One region of the Acidovorax sp. GW821-FHT09A11 genome, then DNA from elsewhere that is predicted to be linked to it. Evidence: predicted binding sites of a transcription regulator. Region 1 holds the regulator's gene; the other holds the start of a gene.
The links. Region 1 encodes LexA, which represses DNA repair genes until DNA is damaged. Its sites were predicted from a motif close to ACTGTATNNNNATACAGT; they were not measured.

Region 1 (3,482 bases):
TGCGTGTCAGGGGCGCCAGCTCGATCTCCCAGCGGCGGTCCTTGCGGGTGGGCAGCACCGCCTTGGCCAGCAAGGCCTTGCCGTCCACGGGCGAGGCCTGGGCGGGCACCGCGCGCTGCGCCAGGTCCGCGGGAAGCCGCAACTGCGCGGGAAGCTCCAGCTCCAGCTCGGCATGGGGGTTTTGCCAGCGCACCTTGCGCACCGTGCCTTCCAGATAGATGGGGCGCTCGGCATCAAAACTGCTCCAGCCATGGTGGGCGCGCGCCCAGAGCGGAACCATCGCAGTGGCCAGGAGCAGGCGGCGGCGTTGCAGACTCATCGGTTCTCTCCTTGTCAGGTCACAGATAGGCGATCCAGCGGCCACAGACCACCACGGCCAGCCAGATCAGCGTGGACGCCAGCATCTGCACCCGGGCCAGGGCGTCCAGGCGCGCCAGCGATCCACGCCCATGGAACCACGCGGCGTTGCAGCCCGCAAGCATTAACAGCAGCATCTTCAAGGTGAATGCGCGGCTGGCGAGCAGCTCGGAAGGCTGGGTGGCGAACATCAGCAGGCCCGATGCCGCCGCCAGGCCAAAGCCACACAATGCCAGCGACAGGCTGAGCCGCGCAAGGTCCTTGACGGGCAGCGCCGCCCCCCGGCCAAACACGCGCAACTCCAGCAGCACCAGGTTGCCCAGCAGCAGGGCAATGCCAACGATGTGCACCACTTCCAGCGCCGGGTAGGCCCAGGCGTGTGTCTTGAGGGCTGCAAACAACACCGGACAGCCTTCGCGCTCAGCGCATCAGGTCCAGCATCAGCGAGATCCGGGCCTTCAGGGGCGGCAGCCCGCCGGAATCAGGCAGCACGTCACCAGGCTTGGGCAGCACCCGCCCCTCGGCGCAGCGCGTGGACCGGACCACCCGCACGCCCACCTCCTGCGCGCGCAGCAATGCGGCTTCCAGAAGGTGGTGGATGGTGCCGTTGCCGGTGCATGCCACCACCAGCCCCTGGACGCCGTCACGCACCAGCGCATCCACCATGGCGCCCGTGGCGCCCGCGTGGCTCATGATCACCTCCACGCGGGGCCAGGCCGCTGCATTTGCTATATTTTGCAGAGCACCCCACGCATGCTTGGCGGGCGGTATCGGCCAATCCTGCGCAAGGCGAATGGCGCCCTCCTCCACCCACCCCAAAGGCCCGGCCTCGCCCGAACTGAGCGCATGGACACGGTACGGATGCACCTTCTGGACCTGCTGTGCGCCGTGGACCTCGCCAGCGGCCACTGCGAGCACGCCGCGGGCACCCGCAGCCACCGCGACCGCCACGGCATCCAGGAGATTTTGCGGCCCGTCGGGCGTGAGCGCCGTGGCCGGGCGCATGGCGCAGGTCAGCACCACGGGTTTCAGCCGGGTATCCAGCACCTGGTTCAGGAACCAGGCCGTCTCCTCCAGCGTATCGGTGCCGTGGGTGATGACCACCCCGCGCACGGAAGCATCCTGGAGGTGGTGGGCGCAGCGCAGCGCCAGGGCCTGCCACACCCCGCCATCCATGTCCTTGCTGTCGATCTGAGCCACCTGCTCCGCCACGAGCATGCCACCGGCCGCCTCCTGCAATCCGGGGACCGCTGCCAGCAGCTGCTCCACCCCGACCTGCGCGGCGGTGTACCCGATGTTGTCACCCGCCTGTGCCGACGTGCCGGCAATGGTTCCTCCAGTGCCCAAAACCACAATTTTTTGCCCACTCACTTGCATACTCCGAAAAACTGGTGAAAAATACAGTTACTGGATTAAAAAACAGTTGTCCTTCACTGTAGCCGCCTCCACCGGAAACCACCATGCTCGACAACCCGAAACTCACGGCCCGCCAGCAACAGATCCTGGACCTCATCCAGACCGCCATTGCACGCACAGGGGCGCCTCCCACCCGCGCCGAAATCGCGGCTGAACTGGGCTTCAAGTCGGCCAATGCGGCAGAAGAACATCTGCAGGCCCTCGCACGCAAGGGCGTGATCGAACTGGTGAGCGGCACATCGCGGGGCATCCGGTTGCGCAGCGACACGCTGCGCTCCATCAATGCAGCGCGCGGCAGCCAGTTCCACCTGCCCATTCCCGGGCTCTCCCAGCTGGTCCTGCCCCTGGTGGGGCGTGTGGCGGCGGGTTCGCCCATTCTCGCGCAGGAACACGTCGACCAGACCTACAGCGTGGAAAACAGCCTGTTCCAGCACAAGCCCGACTACCTGCTCAAGGTGCGTGGCATGTCCATGCGCGATGCCGGCATCATGGACGGCGACCTGCTGGCCGTGCAGTCCACCCGCGAGGTGCGCAACGGCCAGATCATCGTGGCCCGCCTGGGAGACGACGTGACGGTCAAGCGCCTGCGGCGCACCGCCACGGCCATCGAGCTGCTGCCTGAAAACCCGGACTACCCGGTCATCGTGGTACAGCCTGGCGAACCTTTCGAAATCGAAGGTCTCGCGGTAGGCCTCATTCGCAACACCATGCTGATGTAGCCGGTCCCGGCTGCTGGTCCATTCACTACCGCATTGCAGGTGGCGGGCGTTTGGTGTGCCGGGCAAACCGGCACGCCAGCCCTGCGGTGCGGGTTCAATTTGCAATCCTGCCTATGTCCAACCCCCGACCTTCGGAGTTTTCACATGGGAATTGCCTTGACCACCTTTTCCGCCTTCTCCGTGCCGCTGCGCTCGCTGACGCGCTGGTTTCACTCGACCGCCGCGCTCGCGATGCCGTCTGCGGCAGGTTCGCCCCCACCCCGTTCCCACCACGATGGCACGGACCGCAGCGACGGCCGGGGCACGGCCGGCTCCAGGAGCATCCACCGCCCGCAGGGTCTCCCTGGCCCACGTCCGCTGCGCGGCAACTGGCCCTTCACGATCAACACGCCCCAGACGCCCCCCGCCGAAGGCCCCGGGCGGCAGGCCGCCACCCGCAGAGCACCGCCCGCGATGCCGGTGCCGCCCGCAGGAAACCGCAGCGCCTGCGCAGCACCGCGGCCCACCGATGGATCGGGCCGCCGGACCGCCAAGGTCTTGCGCAGGATCTCAGCCCCCGGCACAGGCCGGCTGGTGATCGCCGGCAGGATGGCCGACGTGTGCGCGGAACTGGACCGCATGGTGGCCTGCGAGGGAGCCCTTCAGGCCTCTTGAGACCAAGATACTTCCTTCATCACGGGCCAAGGGCGCCAACGGCACGGTCCTCGTTGGCGTGTGGCGTTCCTTCTCGAAAGAGATGGATCTGCGGGCGTGAGAAAAACGGCCGGGGAGCGATGGCACGGCCCCGCCCCGTCCTGCCATGGTCGGCAGCGTTTTGCGGGATGCGCCAACACTCCGTCACCAAAAGCCCCGTACTTTGATGCCCCAGGGCGGCAGCCCGGTGAATGCCGGTGGCGCCACCAAGGCACAATATCGGGATGAACATTGTGATTCTCGACGACTACCAGGACGCAGTCCGCAAGCTGCACTGCGCATCCCGGCTCGACGCGT
Region 2 (3,482 bases), on a different contig from region 1:
CAGCGCAGGTGACGCCCGGCGCCGCAGGCCACGTCGAGCACCGTGCTGCCCGGCGCGATCAGGTGGGACCAGCGGCGGACCCAGTCGGAAGCGGCTTCGTTACCGTGCATTTGCTATTGAAGATATAGCTATCAGCGCTTATTCATCAAGCGCTGGCGGCCAAAAAGACTTGAAAGTGGATGGCGCGGGCTCAGAAACACGCCCACATCTGGTCGGCCAGCATCACCATGAAGTCCGGCACCGTGTACATGCCAAACACCGCCAGGCACAGCACCACGGCAACTGTCCAGGCCAGCCAGCGCCAGGCCCGTGGCATGCCGTGGCTGGGCGAGGTCGAGGGGGCGCTGCTGGCGGTGGACATGGGGATGTTCGGATGCAAGGGCCGTGTTCAGGCGGGCTGGGCGGCGCCGCGCGGGATGGGGCTTTCCCGGACCGGCAGGTTCACCAGCCCGGCAAACACCCCCAGCGCGATGGCGATGTACCAGACGATATCGTAGCTGCCCGTGGCGTCATACAGATAGCCGCCCAGCCACACGCCCAGGAAGCTGCCGATCTGGTGGCTGAAGAACACGAAGCCGCCCAGCATCGACAGGTGCTGCACGCCAAAGATCTGCGCGATGGTGGCGTTGGTGGGCGGGATGGTGGACAGCCACAGCGTGCCCATCACGGCCGAGAACACATACACCGACAGCGGCGACAGCGGCACGAGCAGGAACACGGTGATCACCGCCGCGCGGGCAAAGTAGATGAAGGCCAGGATGAACCGCTTGGGCATGCGCTGGCCGAGGGTGCCGGCCACGTAGGTGCCCAGCACGTTGAACAGGCCGATCAGCGCCAGCGCGTAGCTGGCCACCTGGGGCGACAGGCCATGGTCCTTCAGGTAGCTGGGCATGTGCACCCCGATGAACACCACCTGGAAGCCGCACACGAAATAACCGGCCATCAGCAGGTTGAAGCTCGGGTAGCGGAACGCCTCGCCCAGCGCCTGCACGATGGTCTGCTCGCGCTTGGGCGGCGCGGCGCCCTTGAAGCCCGGCTCCCGCAGGCCAAAGGCCAGCGGCACGATGAGCAGCACGGCCATCGACAAGGCCAGCAGCGCCTGCTGCCAACCCAGTCCGGCGATCAGCCAGCCCTCCACGGGCACCATGAGGAACTGGCCGAACGAACCTGCGGCCGCCGCCACGCCCATGGCCCAGGACCTGCGCTCCGGCGCGATCTGGCGGCCCAGCACACCGTAGATCACGGCGTAGGTGGTGCCCGCCTGCGCGGCGCCGATCAGTACGCCGGCCGTCAACGCAAACAGGGTGGTCGTGGGCGACAGCGCCATGCCCGCCAAACCCAGGCCATAGAGCACCGCGCCGCCGATGAGCACGCGGAACGCCCCGAACCGGTCTGCCGCCATGCCCGCAAAGATGCCGATCAGGCCCCAGGACAGGTTCTGGATGGCGATGGCCAGCGCGAACGACTGGCGGGTCCAGCCCATCTCCTGCGTGATGGGCAGGAGCCAGAGCCCGAACCCATGGCGGATGCCCATGGACAGGGTCACGATGGCCGCGCCGCATGCGAGCACCTGGAACATGGACAGTTTGGGAGGATTCATATGCATGCGCAGGAATGTAGCGAGATTGGGCGAAACGCGCTGATACACCGGGGACCAATACAGTTGGCAGCGGGGTTGCCGCCAGGCCTGCTGCGCGGGACCGTCCTTTGTGTTGCAACCCGCCCCCAGCCACTCTGTCTGCCGCCGCCCCCGGGCCTGGGGGGCCCGGAGCACGCTGCCAGTGTTGTCATGACTGTTTTTTCATCCAGCTATTGCGCTGCTGCCGCACTACAATCCGCCGCTATGTCTGCCAAACCGTCTTCCGTGTCCCCCAGTAGTGACTATTCCGAAGGGTCGATCCGCGTGCTCAAGGGCCTGGAGCCCGTCAAGCAGCGCCCGGGCATGTACACCCGCACCGACAACCCCCTGCACATCATCCAGGAGGTGCTGGACAACGCCGCCGACGAGGCGCTGGCCGGCCATGGCAAGAAGATCAAGGTCACGCTGCACGCCGACGGCTCGGTGAGCATCGAGGACGACGGGCGCGGCATCCCCTTCGGCATGCACCCCGAGGAAAACGCGCCGGTGATCGAGCTGGTCTTCACCCGCCTGCACGCGGGCGGCAAGTTCGACAAGGGCAAGGGCGGTGCCTACAGCTTCTCGGGCGGCCTGCACGGCGTGGGCGTGAGCGTGACCAACGCGCTGGCCAACCGCCTGGAAGTGAGCAGCCACCGTGAAGGCAAGGTCGCCCGGTTGGTGTTTTCGGCCGGCGACGTGGTCGAGCCCCTGGTGACCCGCGCGCTGGAAGCCGGCGAGCGCAAGCAGGGCACGACCGTGCGCGCCTGGCCTGATGCCAAGTATTTCGAGTCGAGCGCGCTGCCCATGGGCGAGCTCACCCACCTCCTGCGCAGCAAGGCGGTGCTCATGCCCGGCGTGTCGGTGACCCTGGTCAACGAGAAGACGCGCGACACCCAGACCTGGCAGTACAAGGGCGGCCTGCGCGACTACCTGATGCAGACGCTCAGCGGCGACCCGGTGATCCCGCTCTTCGAGGGCGAGGGCTTTGCCGACCGCAACAACGAGAGTTTTGCCGAGGGCGAGGGCGCCTCCTGGTGCGTGGCCTTCACCGAAGACGGCCAGCCCATGCGCGAGAGCTACGTCAACCTGATTCCCACCAGCGCCGGCGGCACGCACGAAAGCGGCCTGCGCGACGGCCTGTTCAACGCCGTCAAGAGCTTCATCGAGCTGCACAGCCTGCTGCCCAAGGGCGTCAAGCTGCTGCCCGAAGACGTGTTCGCCCGTGCCAGCTACGTGCTCTCGGCCAAGGTGCTCGATCCTCAGTTCCAGGGCCAGATCAAGGAGCGGCTGAACTCGCGCGACGCGGTGCGCCTGGTCAGCGGCTTCGTGCGCCCGGCGCTGGAGCTCTGGCTCAACCAGCACGTGGACTACGGCAAGAAGCTGGCAGAACTCGCCATCAAGGCCGCGCAGACGCGCCAGAAGGCCGGCCAGAAGGTCGAAAAGCGCAAGGGCTCGGGCGTGGCCGTGCTGCCCGGCAAGCTCACCGACTGCGAAAGCCGCGACATCGCCCACAACGAAGTCTTCCTGGTCGAGGGCGACTCCGCCGGCGGCAGCGCCAAGATGGGCCGCGACAAGGAAAGCCAGGCCATCCTGCCGCTGCGCGGCAAGGTGCTCAACACCTGGGAGGTGGAGCGCGACCGCCTGTTCGCCAACAACGAGATCCACGACATCTCGGTGGCCATCGGCGTGGACCCGCACGGCCCGAACGACACGCCCGACCTCACGGGCCTGCGCTATGGCAAGGTCTGCATCCTGTCGGACGCCGATGTGGACGGCTCGCACATCCAGGTGCTGCTGCTCACGCTGTTCTTCCGCCACTTCCCCAAGCTCATCGAGACCGGCCACATCTACGTGGCGCGCCCCC

Region 2: a site for LexA is predicted at 1,793-1,810, ahead of AC07PV_RS19720 (DNA topoisomerase IV subunit B). Genes of this name have one in related genera too.

Annotation. Positions count from the first base shown of each region.
Region 1 is NZ_JBWKPS010000001.1:406,914-410,395, reverse strand. It holds gene AC07PV_RS01925 (DUF6152 family protein) at 1-319, opposite strand, end outside; gene AC07PV_RS01920 (hypothetical protein) at 339-758, opposite strand; gene AC07PV_RS01915 (asparaginase) at 778-1,734, opposite strand; gene lexA (transcriptional repressor LexA) at 1,818-2,492, shown strand; gene AC07PV_RS01905 (hypothetical protein) at 2,649-3,146, shown strand; gene AC07PV_RS01900 (D-2-hydroxyacid dehydrogenase family protein) at 3,410-3,482, shown strand, end outside.
Region 2 is NZ_JBWKPS010000008.1:155,100-158,581, reverse strand. It holds gene AC07PV_RS19735 (class I SAM-dependent methyltransferase) at 1-110, opposite strand, end outside; gene AC07PV_RS19730 (hypothetical protein) at 191-361, opposite strand; gene AC07PV_RS19725 (MFS transporter) at 389-1,606, opposite strand; gene AC07PV_RS19720 (DNA topoisomerase IV subunit B) at 1,844-3,482, shown strand, end outside.